DNA from 2 places in the Burkholderia sp. Ac-20353 genome. Region 2 is predicted to be linked to the other one. Evidence: predicted binding sites of a transcription regulator. Region 2 holds the regulator's gene; the other holds the start of a gene.

Region 1 (7,708 bases), on a different contig from region 2:
GCGCGCCTGCCGGCGGCGGGCAGCGGGGCAGCCGCGCAGCCGGCCTGACGTCGCGCGGTGATGGCGGCAGCGATTCCCCGATCGTTGCCGCGCCCGGAAATGAAACACGGCGCCCGAGGGCGCCGTGTTTCATTGCGGGTTCGCGTTGCGCGGGCTGTCAGGCCGCACACGCAGCGGGCCGCGTCAGTTCGCGCGCACCTGCGCTTCCTGCTTGCGCTGTCGCGCTTCGAGCCACATCGCATTGATGATGCCGAACGCGAGCGCGACGCCGATACCGAGAATCCAGCTGAAATACCACATGATCCGACTCCTTGCGAAACGGTGGGCGAGGGCGCGTGCGCGCCCCGGCCGGGTTCAGTACATCGAGTGCGTGTTTTCCTCGAGCGCCTGGCGCGTGACCTTGCCGCGCATCACGCGGTACACCCAGCTCGTGTAGAGCAGGATGAGCGGCAGGAACACGATCACGGCGAACAGCATCACCTGCAGCGTCATGTGGCTCGACGTCGAGTCCCATACCGTCAGGCTGCTCTTCGGGTCGAGCGACGACGGCATGATGAACGGGAACATCGAGAAGCCCGCGGTCAGGATCACGCCGACGATCATCAGGCCCGTGCAGAAGAACGCGGTCTTCTCGAGGCGCGAGCCCGCGAGCAGCAGCGCGAGCACGCCGCCCGCGATGCCGACGACGGGCGCCGCGATCATCCACGGATACTTGCCGTAGTTCGCGAGCCACAGGCCCGAGCCGGCGGCGACGTCCTTGAGCAGCGGGTTCGCGACCGTGTCGTTGGGCGCGGCGTGCGTGATGTGATAGCCGCCGATGTACGACGCGACCAGCACGCCGGCGAGCACGAACAGCACGACGGCGACGAACGCCGACACGCGCAGCGCGACCGACGCGCGGCGTGCGATCACGCCGTCCGTCTTCATCTTGATGAACGCGGCGCCGTGCGCGACGAGCATCGTCAGGCTGACGAGGCCGCACAGCAGCGCGAACGGGTTCAGCAGTGCCCAGAAGCTGCCGTGGTAGGTCACGCGCAGATCGGTGTCGAACTGGAACGGCACGCCTTGCAGCAGGTTGCCGAATGCGACGCCGAACACGAGCGCCGGCACGAAGCCGCCGACGAACAGGCCCCAGTCCCAGGCCGCGCGCCAGCGCGGGTCCGGCCGCTTGCTGCGGTAGTCGAAGCCGACCGGCCGGAAGAACAGCGCGAACAGCACGAGCAGCATCGCGAAGTAGAAGCCGGAGAACGACGCCGCATAGACGAGCGGCCAGGCGGCGAACATCGCGCCGCCGGCGGTGATCAGCCACACCTGGTTGCCTTCCCAGGTTGCGCCGACCGTGTTGACGATGATGCGGCGCTCGTCGTCGGTCTTGCCGAGGAACGGCAGCAGCGCGGTCGCGCCCATGTCGAAGCCGTCGGTGACGGCGAAGCCGATCAGCAGCACGCCGACGAGCAGCCACCAGATCAGCTTGAGAGTTGCATAGTCCATAGCGATTCCTTGTTCGGTGTCGGGTACGCGTGCGCCGTCATGCGGACGCGCGCTCCTCGGCGATCAGCTCGTGGTGATAGCGGCCGGTGTGCAGCGACGACGGGCCGAGGCGTGCGTACTTGAACATCAGCGTGATCTCGACGATGAACAGCACCGTGTAGAACAGGATGAAGCCGGCGAGGCTCAGGTACAGGTCGGACGCCGTCAGGCTCGACGCGGACAGGTGTGTCGGCAGCACGCCGGCAATCGTCCACGGCTGGCGACCCAGTTCGGCGACGACCCAGCCGAATTCGATCGCGATCCACGGCAGCGGGATCGCCCACACCGCATAGCGCAGGAACCAACGGCGGTTGTCCTGCAGCAGTTCGCGGCGTGCGCAGAGCCAGAACGCGGCGACGAAGGTCGCGACGAACAGGAATCCGAGGAACACCATGATCCGGAACGAGAAGAACACCGGCGCGACGGGCGGGATGGTCTTCTTCGCGGCTTCCTTGATCTGCTCGGGCGTTGCATCCGTCACGTTCGGCGTGAACTGCTTGAGCATCAGCCCGTAGCCGAGATACTGCTTGTGCTGGTCGAACAGCGCGTGCGTCGCGGCGCTCGTGTCGCCTTCCTTGAGCTTCTGCAGCGCGCCGTACGCGATCATCCCGCTCTGGATGTGCTCTTCGCTGTGCTTCGCGAGATCGCGCAGGCCGATCACCGGCTCGTCGATCGAGCGCGTCGCGATCAGGCCGAGCGCGTACGGGATCTTGATCGCGTAGTCGGTCCGCTGCTCCTTCTGGTTCGGCAGGCCGATCAGCGTGAACGATGCGGGCGCCGGCTGCGTTTCCCATTCGGATTCGATCGCGGCGAGCTTCATCTTCTGCACTTCGCCGGTCGTGTAGCCCGATTCGTCGCCGAGCACGATCACGCAGAGCGTCGATGCGAGGCCGAAGCCGGCCGCGACCGCGAACGAGCGCAGCGCGAAATCGGTGTCGCGCTTCTTCAGCAGATACCACGACGACACGCCGAGCACGAACATCGCCGCCGACACGTAGCCGGCCGACACGGTGTGCACGAATTTCACCTGTGCGACCGGGTTGAACAGCACGTCGAACAGGCTCGTCATCTCCATGCGCATCGTCTGGTAGTTGAACTCGGCGCCGACCGGGTTGTTCATCCAGCCGTTCGCGACGAGGATCCACAGCGCGGACAGGTTCGAGCCGAGCGCGACGAGGAACGTGACCATCAGGTGCTTGACCTTCGACAGGCGGTTCCAGCCGAAGAAGAACAGGCCGACGAACGTCGATTCGAGGAAGAACGCCATCAGGCCTTCGACCGCGAGCGGCACGCCGAAGATGTCGCCGACGTAGTGCGAGTAGTACGACCAGTTCGTGCCGAACTGGAATTCGAGCGTGATGCCGGTCGTCACGCCCATCGCAAAGTTGATCCCGAACAGCTTGCCCCAGAACTGGGTCATGTCCTTGTAGACCTGCTTGCCGGTCATCACGTACACGGCTTCCATGATCACGAGCAGCCACGACAGACCGAGCGTCAGCGGCACGAACAGGAAGTGGTAGAGCGCCGTGATGCCGAACTGCAGTCGTGACAGATCGACGACTTCGCTACTTATCATGTTGGTCTCCCTGGGTAGGAACGGGCGCCGGGACCGAGAGCAGCTTCTCGGCGACGGCGGCAGGCGGCAACGACATGTGCTCGGCCTGCGGATGATTGAAGAATGCGTATTTGAGCGCCATCAACAGGGCCAGCTTGACGATCAGTACGACGGTGATGTCGCGGGCGAGGGTCGGGCCGCGGGCCCACGCCGCGATGCGGCCGCGCCAGCCTGCCGACCCCACGGCAGGCGATGCGGGCTTTTTGTCGATCGAGATCAAGGCGAATATCCTGAATCGATTTAATGCGGGTTGGGGGCGACTTTACGTCGGATTCATGACGGCCGTTAAGCGGCTTCTTAATCCTGTTGCGCCGGACAGTCCAATTTTAAAAGGCCGGCTTCGCCACGCCGAGTGCTGCGCTGCGGCACACCGTCGCGAACGGTGCGGCGAGATTTGACGTAAATCAATGTTTTTCGGAAACGGCCCTTCGTGACTGAATACCCGATGAAATCGGTCAATCAATCGACGAAAAAAAACCGCTGCCGGGTGGCAGCGGTTTTGGTTACGACGCTGTGAATCAGTCGATTTACGCGTATTCGGCGAGTGCCGTGCGCATTTTCTTCATCGCGCTCGCTTCGATCTGGCGGATGCGTTCCGCCGACACGCCGAACTCCGCGGCGAGATCGTGCAGCGTCGAGCCGCCCGAGCCGTCGTCGTCGACGTGCAGCCAGCGTGCCTCGATGATGCGGCGGCTGCGCGCGTCGAGCGCGTCGAGTGCTTGCGCGATGCCGTCCGTCTGCAGCGAGTCGCGCTGACGGGCGGCGAGCACGGCGGTCGGCTCGTTGTGCGAATCGGCGAGATACGCGATCGGCGCGTAGCTTTCCTCGCCGTCCTCGACCTGGCCTTCGAGCGCGATGTCGCCGCCCGACAGGCGCGTTTCCATCTCGGTCACTTCTTCGCGCTTGACGTTGAGTTCCTGCGCGAGGCCGTCGATTTCCTCGGGCGTCATCGCCTGCATGCCCTTCTTGTGGCTGCGCAGGTTGAAGAACAGCTTGCGCTGCGCCTTTGTCGTCGCGACCTTCACCATGCGCCAGTTGCGCAGGATGTACTCGTGGATCTCGGCCTTGATCCAGTGGATCGCATACGACACGAGACGCACGTTCTGCGCCGGATCGAAGCGCTTCACGGCCTTCATCAGGCCGATGTTGCCTTCCTGGATCAGGTCGCCGTGCGGCAGGCCGTAGCCGAGATAGTTGCGCGCGATCGACACGACGAGCCGCAGGTGCGACAGCACGAGGCGGCGGGCCGAGTCGAGGTTGTTCTGCTCGCGGAATTCGGTTGCGTACTGGCGTTCTTCCTCGGCCGTCAGCAACGGGATACGATTGACTGCCTGGATATAGGCGTCGATGTTGCCCAGCTGGCCCGGCAACATCGAATGGGTTGCGAGCGCCAGCGAGCCTGCCGATACGGCCTTAGCGGACGCCGGGCTCAGGGTGTTCGGAAGGGTCAGAGCGTTGCTCACTTAAGAAAACTCCTTTGGAATCAGGGATGAACCCCGGTATCGGATGATTCCGCGGTCAATCTTAGCACTCCCGCCAACGGAGTGCTAATTCCTTAGAGGGGGCACGGGCTTTCGAGTTCCCGATTTTCTATCGATCTTGCAAGATCGATAGTGTTAGGCGTGACCACTCGAACGCCGGCAAGTTCCGTAAGCCGTTGTTTTTCCGAGGATCAGGCAGATGGTTTCGATTTTTGTAGTTTAGGAAGCAAACCATTTCGCTCTGTGATGCCGATCGGAAAAGTCCTTTACCATAAGATTCTGTTCGCTCGAGCCAGACCGTCCGCGGCAGGTTCCATTCAACCCACAGAGTTGGAGTGTCAGATGAACAATAAGAAGAATGGTCGGCGGCACAGCCGTGTTGCGACGCACGCCGTTCTGACGGCGGCATTGCTGGGCGGGTCCGGCGCGGCGTTGGCGGATCGTTGGGGAATTCAGGCGGGAGGCGGGTTTTCCGATCGCCATGGCATCGACAAGGGGACCCTCGGCGTCGTGTGGGATCCGGGCTGGACGTGGTGGGAGATCGGCGGCTGGCACTTCGCGTTCGTGATGGAAGGCCATGTCGGCTACTGGCACACGGGCGGCAACGTCCATAGCAATCTGTGGGAACTCGGCGCGACGCCGATGCTGCGCTTCATCAAGAGCGCGGGCGCGGTGCGTCCGTACTTCGAGGCCGGCGCGGGCGTGCGGCTGCTGTCCCATCCGACGATTGCGACCAATTTCTCGATGTCCACCGCGTTCCAGTTCGCGGACACGGTCGGCGTCGGCGCGCAGTTCGGAGAACGGCAACAGTATCAGGTCGGCTACCGTTTTCAACATGTGTCTAACGCGGGTATCAAAGAGCCGAATCCTGGTATAAATTTCCACCAGTTCTACCTGCAGTACAACTTCTGATTCGCACGCCCGCGCACGGCGTGCGCGTTGCCGAGGAGTCAGGCGATGGCGAAGGTGGTCGATGCGATCCGCGCGCTCGAGCGCGATCGGTTCCGCGCAATGGTGGACGGTGACGGCGAGGCGCTCGCCGCACTGCTGTCGGACAAGGTGTTCTATGTCCATACCAATGGCAAACGGGAAACGAAGCAGCAGTTCATCGACGCCATCGCCGCAGGCCGCCGTCGCTATCGCCAGATCGAGATCCAGTCGCAGGACGTGCTGCCTGTCGGCAACGAGACCTGCGTTGTCACCGGGCGCGCACTGATCGAGATGGAAACGAACAACGGCGGCCTCGTGTTTCCGATTGCCTATACGGCCGTGCAAACGCAGGAGCAGGGGCGCTGGCGCCTGCTTGCGTGGCAGGCGACGCGGTGCGCGACCGAGACATGAACGCGCGTGGCATTCCGCTTGGCATTCCTTTGCGTGTCTCTTCCGAAGCGGCCTTCTGGGCCGCTTTTCGTTGGCCCGTGCAACGCGGATCGCGCGTTGCACGGGTGGTCGTACACCGCTCGCTGACCTTCTTCAAACCCTGATGTGGACCCGGACTGTCAGGCCGCCGCACGGCGATCGGCGCAGTGCCATGCCGAGCGGTTGATCGCGCTGACGACGGCATCCATTGCGGCGGTCGCCGCGTCGGCATGCACGCCGACCCCGTGCCGCAGCGGCGCGTCGCCGACCCGGCAACTGACGAACACCGCGGTGCGGCCGTCCGCCGTGCGGACATGCTCGCAGGAGCCGACGTCGACCGCCGCACCGGCTGCCGTCGCGAACGCTGCAGCCACGCGCGGCACGGCCTGTTCCGGCGGCGCATCGGCTGCGCCTGCGCCGGCGATCTCGCGGCTTTCCCAGCGTGCGCTGCTGCCGTTGCGGCTGGCGGGGCCGTCAGTCTCGAGGAATTCGCGCGAGAACAGCGCGCAGATCTTCTCTCCCGTCACTTCCTCGCCGGATGCATCGGCGATCGTCTGCACCGCATGGCTGAACTCGATCTGCACGCGGCGCGGCGGCGTGAAGCCCATCCCGCGTTCGAGCAGGAACGTCGAGCCGCCCTTGCCGGACTGGCTGTTCACGCGGATCACCGCGTCGTAGCTGCGGCCGACGTCGGCCGGATCGATCGGCAGGTACGGCACTTCCCAGATCGCGTCGGGGCGCTGCTGCGCGAAGCCCTTGCGGATCGCGTCCTGGTGCGAGCCCGAGAACGCGGTGAACACGAGGTCGCCCGCATACGGATGGCGTGGATGCACCGGAATCTGGTTGCAGCGCTCGACCACGCGGCGCACTGCATCGATGTCCGAAAAATCGAGGCCCGGATCGATGCCCTGCGTGTAGAGATTCAGCGCGAGCGTGACGAGATCGACGTTGCCGGTGCGCTCGCCGTTGCCGAACAGGCAGCCTTCGATGCGGTCGGCGCCCGCGAGCAGCGCGAGTTCCGCGGCGGCGACCGCGGTGCCGCGGTCGTTGTGCGGATGCACGGACAGCACGATGCTGTCGCGATAGCCGAGGTTGCGGTCCATCCATTCGATCTGGTCGGCAAACACGTTCGGCATCGCGGCTTCGACGGTCGCCGGCAGGTTGACGATCATCTTGTGGTCGCGGGTCGGACGCCAGGTCTGCGCGACGGCATCGCAGACTTCGCGCGCGAACGTGAGCTCGGTCATGCTGAAGGTTTCCGGCGAGTACTGGTAGGTCCAGTGCGTGTCCGGGCGCGCCATCGCGTGTTCCTTGATCATTCGCGTGCCGTCGACCGCGAGCGCCTTCACGTCGTCCTTCGACATCCCGAACACGATGCGGCGGAACGACGGGCAGATCGCGTTGTACAGGTGCACGATCGCGCGCGGCACGCCGTCGAGCGCGTCGAACGTGCGTGCGATCAGATCCTCGCGCGACTGTACGAGCACTTCGATCGTCACGTCGTCGGGGATGCGCTTCTCGTCGATCAGCTTGCGCACGAAATCGAAGTCGGTTTGCGACGCCGACGGAAAACCGACTTCGATCTCCTTGAAACCGATCGCGACGAGCATCTCGAAGAACTCGAGCTTCTGCTCGATGCTCATCGGCTCGATCAGCGACTGGTTGCCGTCGCGCAAATCGGTGCTCATCCAGGCCGGCGCGCGCTCGATCGTGCGGGTTGGCC
Region 2 (7,708 bases):
TCGGCGAAGCTCGTTTACCCTGACCTGTCCGCCGCCTGACAACCACCTGGCGCTGTTTTCACCCGTCTTCTCGAGGGGAGTACCGTGAAACTGACCTTTGCCATATCGGTGGTCGCGCTGGTACTCATTGCCGGCACCACCACCATCTGCCTGTCCGGGGCGGTCACCGACCGCACGACCGAATACGGAAGCGTGCAGGCGACGCTTGACCAGATGTTCAGTCCCCACCAGAAAATCTGTCGATGATGCGGCGGTCGCGTTTCGTCGGCCGGCCGTGCAGCTCGGCAGCCGGCTCGCGGTACGTCCGGCGCCGCTCCTGCTCGGCGAGCCGCGCGGCCCGGCTGGTTTCCGTCTCCGCATAAAGGGTCTGCGCGACGCTCGCCGGCCCGCGCAAGTCGCAGATGCCCAGCACGGCAATGTGCCAGACGATGCCTTCGATCGCAATCTCGACCTCGTCGCCGACCCGCACTTCCTTGGCCGGCTTCACCGGCGCGCCGCCGATCCGCACCCGGCCCTTTTCGACCGCGTCGGCCGCGAGCGTACGCGTCTTGAAGAACCGTGCGGCCCACAGCCACTTGTCGATGCGCAGCTTTGCGCCCGGTTCGGTGGAAATCCTGTAATTCATCGCTTCAGCCTACCGTTTCCGGCTGCGCCGCCTTGACCGGCCAGCCCTGCAGATTTTCCGCGACGATCTCGCCCAGCGCGCCGATCCACGCATGTGCGCCGTTCAGGCACGGAATGCGATGGAACGCCTGGCCGCCACCGGCGATGAATTCGTCGCGCACCTCCATCCCGATCTCCTCGATCGTCTCGAGACAGTCGGCCGTAAAGCCCGGGCAGAACACGTCCGCGCGCCGCACGCCGGCCGCGCCGAGCTCGCGCAGCGTCGGTGCGGTGTACGGCTGCAGCCATTCGGCCTTGCCGAAACGCGACTGGAAGGTCACGCGACATTCGATCGTCGACAGCCCGAGTGCGGCCATCAGCAGCGCGGCCGTCTGCTGGCACTGGTCGTGATACGGATCGCCGAGGTCGAGCGTGCGCTTCGGCACGCCGTGGAAGCTCAGTACGAGCTTGTCGCCGGCCGCGAAATCGGGCCGGCCATGCTGCGCCCAATACTGGCGCACCTGCTCGGCAAGCGCGTGGATATACGCCGGATGGTCGGCGTAATGGCGCACCGTGCGGATTTCCGGCTGGTTGCGCATGCGCGCGAGCGCGTCGAAGGCGGCGTCGAACGCCGTCGCAGTCGTCGACGCCGAGTATTGCGGATACATCGGCATCAGCAGCACCCGCTCGACGCCTGCGCGCTTCAGTTGCGAGAGCACCTGCGGGAGACTCGGGCTGCCGTAGCGCATCGCGTAGTCCACCAGCACGTGATAGCTGTTCGACGCGAGCAGGTGCCGCACGCCTTCGACCTGGCGCTCGGTGTGCACGCGCAGCGGCGAGCCCTCGGGCATCCAGACGGCCGCGTACTTCTTCGCGGACGCGCGGCCGCGCAGCGGCAGGATGAGCGTGCGCAGCAGAACCTGCCAGATCGCCTGCGGGATTTCGACGACGCGGGGATCGGACAGGAATTCGGCGAGATAGCGCCGGACCGCGCGCGGCGTCGGTGCGTCAGGTGTGCCGAGATTGATCAGCAGCACCGCGATGCGATGGGCGGCCGCGACGCTCGATGGCGGCTCAAGATCGAAGCGCATAAAAAGTACGTGCACGGGGCACGGAACCGGACGGCTTTCAATTATAGCGGGCCGTCCCGGACGCGGTGACTGGCCGTTCGGCCGATTGCGGCGCGCGGCGCGCCGCGGCACGATGGCGGGACGGGCTTTTGCCGGTGAAGGCTGGTGAAGGCTGGTGAAGGCTGACTATTGCTGGCTGAGCGTGAGCGACAGCAGCCGCGCGGTGATGTCGACGATCGGGATCACCCGGTTGTACGCCATGCGGGTCGGGCCGATCACGCCAAGCGTGCCGACGATCTTGCCGTTCACCTCGTAAGGCGCGGTGACGACGCTCATTTCCTCGATCGGCACGAGCGTCGATTCGCCGCCGATGAAGATCTGCACGCCCTGGGCGTGGCTCGACACGTCGAGCAATTGCAGGAGGCCGGTCTTTTGGTCGAACACGTCGAACAGCTTGCGCAGCCGCGCCATGTCGGACGACAGGTCCGCGACCTCGAGCAGGTTGCGCTCGCCGGAGATCAGCACGGTGTCCTCGGTGTCCGGCACCTCGGTGCTCGCGGTCACGGCTGCGTGCATCAGCGTGGTCATGTCGCCGCGCAGCTGGTCGATCTCGTCGCGCAGGCGGCGCCGCACCTCGTCGAACGACAGTCCGGCGAAATGCGCGTTGATGTAGTTCGATGCCTCGGTCAGCTGCGACGGCGAATAGTCGCGCGGGGTCGCGAGCATCCGGTTCTGCACATCGCCCTCGGGGGTGACGATGATCAGCAGGATGCGCTTGTCCGACAGGCGCATGAACTCGATCTGCTTGAACACGTGGCTGCGGCGCGGCGTCAGCACGACGCCCGCGAACTGCGACAGGTTCGACAGCACGCTCGCCGCGGCCGCGACCACCCTCTGCTGCGGCTCGCCGGCCTGCAGCGTGGTCTGCACCTGGCGGGCGACTGCGTCCGCGTCGATCGGCGCGTCGACCGTCAGCATCGTGTCGACGAACAGCCGATAGCCGCGCGGCGTCGGCACGCGGCCGGCCGACGTGTGCGGGCTCGAAACGAGGCCGAGCTCCTCCAGGTCGGACATCACGTTGCGGATCGTCGCCGGGCTCAGCTCGAGCCCGGAATAACGGGACAACGTGCGCGATCCGACCGGCTGACCGTCGGCGATATACCGTTCGATCAGGGTTTTCAGGAGGGTTCGTGCGCGAGGATCTAGCATGGTGGAAAATTTTAGCGCAACCGCGCGACTGCGGCGAGTGGCCGCGCCCGACATGCAATCGGGCCGGACGCGGCGCCCGGGGCCGCAAACGGTTCTTTTCGTCAACGAGCTATGGTGTAATGCCGCCATGAAAACCGGTAATCAGTTCCATACTGTCGCGCTCGTCGGCCGGAGCAACACGCCCGGCATCGCCGAGCCGCTCGCGACGCTGGCCGCCTGTATCGCGAAGCAGGGTTTCGAGGTCGTATTCGAAGCCGACACTGCGCGCGAGATCGGCATCGCTGGCTACCCGGCGCTCACCCCGGCCGAAATCGGGGCGCGTGCCGACGTGGCGGTCGTGCTCGGCGGCGACGGCACGATGCTCGGCATCGGCCGGCAGCTAGCGCCGTACAAGACGCCGCTGATCGGGATCAACCACGGGCGGCTCGGCTTCATCACGGACATCGCGGCGGCCGACATGCAGGCGCGCGTCCCCGTGATGCTGGCAGGCAAGTTCGAGCGCGAGGAGCGATCGCTGCTCGAGGCGCGGATCGTGCGCGACGGCGAGCCGATCTACCACGCACTCGCGTTCAACGACGTCGTCGTGAACCGCAGCGGCGTCTCCGGGATGGTCGAGCTGCGCGCGTCGGTCGACGGCCGGTTCATGTACAACCAGCGCTCGGACGGCCTGATCGTCGCGACGCCGACCGGCTCGACCGCGTATGCGCTGTCGTCGGCGGGGCCGATCCTGCACCCGCAGCTCCAGGGCATCGTGCTCGTGCCGATCGCGCCGCACGCGCTGTCGAACCGGCCGATCGTGCTGCCGGACGACACGAAGATTGCGATCCAGATCGTCAGCGGCCGCGACGTCAACGTGAACTTCGACATGCAGTCGTTCACCGCGCTCGAGCTGAACGACACGATCGAGGTGCGCCGCTCGAAGCACACGGTGCCGTTCCTGCATCCGATCGGCTACAGCTATTACGCGACGCTGCGCAAGAAGCTGCACTGGAACGAGCACGCATCACCCGAAGAAGACGACGACACGGCGTCCTGACGCACAACCGCCCGATACCATGCTCCGCCACCTCTCGATCCGCGACTTCGTCATCGTCGCCGCGCTCGACCTCGAATTCGACAGCGGCTTTACCGTCTTTTCCGGCGAAACCGGCGCCGGCAAATCGATCCTGATCGACGCGCTCGCGCTGGCGCTCGGCGAGCGCGCCGACGCGAGCGTCGTGCGCGCCGGCTGCAGCCGCGCCGACATCACCGCCGAATTCACGCCGCACGACCGCGTCGCGCGCTGGCTCGACGAGCACGCGTTCGACACCGAAGACGTCGTGATGCTGCGGCGCGTCATCGACGCAAACGGCCGTTCGCGCGCGTTCATCAACGGCACGAGCGCGACGCTCGCGCAGTTGCGCGAAGTCGGCGAGATGCTCGTCGACATCCACGGCCAGCACGCGCACCAGCTGCTGATGCGGCCGGACGCGCAGCGCGAGCTGTTCGACACGCACGCGGGGCTCGTCGCCGACGCCGCGAACGTCGCGCGCGCATGGCGCGTGTGGCGCGACGCAACCCAGGCGATCGACGCGGCGAAGGCGCACGAGCGCGAGCTGCAGCTCGAACGCGAGAAGCTCGCGTGGCAGCTCGCCGAGCTCGACAAGCTCGCGCCGCAACCCGGCGAATGGGACGAAGTGAGCAATGAACACAAGCGCCTGTCGCATTCGGCGAACCTGATCGATGGCGTGCAGGGCGCGCTCAACGCGCTGTCCGAAGCCGACGACGCGATGCTCGCGCAGCTCGGCGCGATCGTGTCGAAGCTGCGCAGCCTCGCCGACTACGATCCGGCGCTCGGCGACGCGCTCGCGTCGCTCGAGCCGGCCGAAATCCAGCTGCAGGAGGCCGTCTATTCGCTGTCGCACTATGCGCAGCGTCTCGACCTCGACCCGAACCGGCTCGCGCAGGTCGAAACGCGTCTCGACGCGCTGCATTCGACCGCCCGCAAGTTCCGCCTGCCGCCCGATACGCTGCACGAAGAGCACGCGGCGCGGCGCGCGCAGCTTGCCGCGCTCGATGCGGCCGCCGACCTCGGCGCGCTGGAAGCCGCGCAGGCCAAGGCATGGGACGCGTATGTCACCGACGCGAAGCGCCTGTCGAAGGCCCGCACGCAGGCCGCCAAGGCGCTCGGCACGGCAGTGACGGCCGGCATGCAGGAGCTGTCGATGGCGGGCGGCAGCTTCGACGTCACACTCGTTCCGCTCGCCGACGGCGGCCCGCACGGGCTCGAGCAGGTCGAGTTCCGCGTCGCCGGTCACCCGGGCGTGCCGCTGCGGCCGCTCGCGAAGGTCGCGTCGGGCGGCGAGCTCGCGCGGATCAGCCTCGCGCTCGCGGTCATCGCGAGCGCCGCGAGTCCGACGCCGACGCTGATCTTCGACGAAGTCGATACGGGAATCGGCGGCGGCGTCGCCGAGGTGGTCGGCCGCCTGCTGCATCAGCTCGGCCGCGACCGACAGGTGCTGTGCGTGACCCACCTGCCGCAGGTTGCGGCGCGCGGCGACCAGCACTACCAGGTCGCCAAGGGGGCGGACCACAACGGCGGCACCGTGTCGACGGTCGTCCCGCTCGACAAGGCGAGCCGTATCGAGGAAGTCGCGCGGATGCTCGGCGGCCTCGAGATCACCGCGACCACGCGCAAGCACGCGAAGGAAATGCTGGCGGCCTGACGGGCCGTTCAAACGCCCGTTTCAATCGCCCCGAACACCCGCTCCCAAAGCGCCGTCACCACCGCCCGCTCGTCGGCGACGAGCGCCGGATCGACCCGCGCCTTCTCCATCCCGTCGAGCCGCAGCTTGTGCTGCAGCTTCCGGTACTTGCGATACGCGGCGCCGACGCGTTCGGCTTCCGCGTCGCTCATCAGCCCGAAGCGCGCGACCTCGCGCAGCAGCGCGATGTTGCCCGTATTGCGGATCAGTTCCGGATCGCGCGACGCGTGCAGCAGCACCCAGAACTGGACGATGAACTCGATGTCCACCATCCCGCCCCGGTCGTGCTTCAGGTCGAACAGCTCGGTGTGGTTCGGATGGCCGGCAAACACCTTGTCGCGCATGCCGACGATTTCCGTCGCGAGCACGGCTGCGTCGCGCGGCGTCGTCAGCACCTGATCGCGGATTGCCTCGAACACAGTGCCGATCTGCGCATCGCCCGCGCTGTAGCGCGCGCGCGTCAGCGCCTGGTGCTCCCAGACCCACGCAGTGTTCGCCGCATCGCCCTCGCGCAGCTGGTAGCGGCGGAACGCGTCGAGATCGGTGACGAGCAGCCCGGCTTCGCCGTTCGGCCGCAGCCGCAGGTCGATGTCGAACAGCGCACCGGCGCCGGTGGCGGTCGTCAGCCACGTGATCAGCCGGCGGGTGAAGGTCGTGTAGACGTCCGCCGCCCGGTCGTCCGGGTCGTCGTACAGGAAGATCAGGTCGAGATCCGACGCGTAGCCGAGCTCCTTGCCGCCCAGCTTGCCGTATGCGATCACCGCGAATTTCGGCACGTCGCAGTGGCGTTTCGCGAGCTGCGACCAGACGACCTCGATCGTCACGTCGAGCACCGCGTCGGCGAGCTCCGACAGCCGGTCGCTGACGTGCTCGACCGACAGCTGCCCCGCGAGGTCGATCAGCAGGATGCGGAATACCTCCGCGTGCTGCGCGTGGCGCAGCAGGTCCATCTGCTGCTCGGGGCCGTCGGCTGCGGCGAGGCGCGCGCGCAGCGCGTGCTTGAACGCCGGCCAGTCGAACGGGCTCGCGATCGCCTCGTCGTCGAGCAGCTCGTCGAGCAGTTGCGGGTGCCGGATCAGGTAGCCGCCGCCCCAGCGCGTCGCGCCGAGCACCGACAGCACGCGGTCGAGCGCGGCCGGATATTCGGTCAGCAGCGCGAGGTAGACGCCGCGCCGGCTGACCGTCTCGAGCAGGTCGAAGAGCCGCACGATCGTGTCGTCGCGGTGCGCGGCGTCGATCCGCGGCGCCGCCTCGAGCGCGCGCTGCGCGACGGTGTCGAAGCGCTGCCGGCTCTTTTCCGGCAGCCCCGTGTAGCGCGACGATTGCCAGACCGCGCGCAACCGCGCGAGCACCGCGTCCGGATCGCGAAAGCCGAGGCCGTCGAGGCGGGCCGTCAGCGCGTCGTCCGCGCCGTCGTCGGCGAGCGCGCCGCTCCAGATCCATGCGGCCGCGCTGTCCTCCGCCGCGCCGCAACCCTGCCCGCCGTTGACCTTGTCCGCGAAGATCTGGTCGAACTGCGCCTCGACGAACGTGCGATGACCGTCGAGCACCGTCATCAGCGCCGCGTAGTCGGCAAAGCCGAGCGATGCCGCGAGCGCCGCGCGCTCGTCGGCGTCGACCGGCATCGCGTGCGTCTGCGCGTCGTTGCGATATTGCAGCCGGTGCTCGAGCGTGCGCAGGAAATTGTAAGCATCGGTCAGCCCCGCCTGGACGTCATCGCCGATCAGCCCGCGCGCTTGCGCATGGCGCAGCACCGCGAGCGTCGGCCGCACGCGGAACCCGGCATCCTGCCCGCCGCGGATCAACTGGAATACCTGCGCGCTGAACTCGATCTCGCGGATCCCGCCGCGTCCGAGCTTGATGTCGTCGGCCTTGTCCGGCCGCATCGACGCGCGGCGCGCGGCCTCCTGGCGGATCTGCTGATGCAGCGAACGGATCGCGCCGATCACGCCGAAATCGAGATAACGCCGGTAGACGAACGGCTTGACGATCGCATCGAGCTGCGTCTCGAGCCGCTGCGCGGCGTCGCTGTGCCCTTCGGACACGAGCCGGCCCTTGATCCACGCGTAGCGCTCCCACTCG

The links. Region 2 encodes HrcA, which represses chaperone genes, less so after heat shock. Its sites were predicted from a motif close to TTAGCACTCNNNNNNNNNGAGTGCTAA; they were not measured.
Region 1: rpoH (RNA polymerase sigma factor RpoH) is a predicted target of HrcA. The motif match lies at 4,670-4,696, and genes of this name have one in related genera.

Annotation. Positions count from the first base shown of each region.
Region 1 covers NZ_JAAGPL010000247.1:265-7,972, forward strand. Annotated here, with positions in the region: partial or broken gene G3N94_RS36380 (PTS transporter subunit EIIB) at 1-48, shown strand, start outside; gene cydX (cytochrome bd-I oxidase subunit CydX) at 184-300, opposite strand; gene cydB (cytochrome d ubiquinol oxidase subunit II) at 355-1,491, opposite strand; gene G3N94_RS36395 (cytochrome ubiquinol oxidase subunit I) at 1,529-3,106, opposite strand; gene cydP (cytochrome oxidase putative small subunit CydP) at 3,096-3,365, opposite strand; gene rpoH (RNA polymerase sigma factor RpoH) at 3,673-4,608, opposite strand; gene G3N94_RS36410 (acyloxyacyl hydrolase) at 4,969-5,538, shown strand; gene G3N94_RS36415 (nuclear transport factor 2 family protein) at 5,584-5,967, shown strand; gene leuA (2-isopropylmalate synthase) at 6,126-7,708, opposite strand, start outside.
Region 2 covers NZ_JAAGPL010000087.1:15,051-22,758, reverse strand. Annotated here, with positions in the region: gene G3N94_RS23420 (hypothetical protein) at 85-246, shown strand; gene G3N94_RS23415 (RNA-binding S4 domain-containing protein) at 218-625, opposite strand; gene hemH (ferrochelatase) at 630-1,694, opposite strand; gene hrcA (heat-inducible transcriptional repressor HrcA) at 1,860-2,882, opposite strand; gene G3N94_RS23400 (NAD kinase) at 3,010-3,918, shown strand; gene recN (DNA repair protein RecN) at 3,938-5,587, shown strand; gene glnE (bifunctional [glutamate--ammonia ligase]-adenylyl-L-tyrosine phosphorylase/[glutamate--ammonia-ligase] adenylyltransferase) at 5,596-7,708, opposite strand, start outside.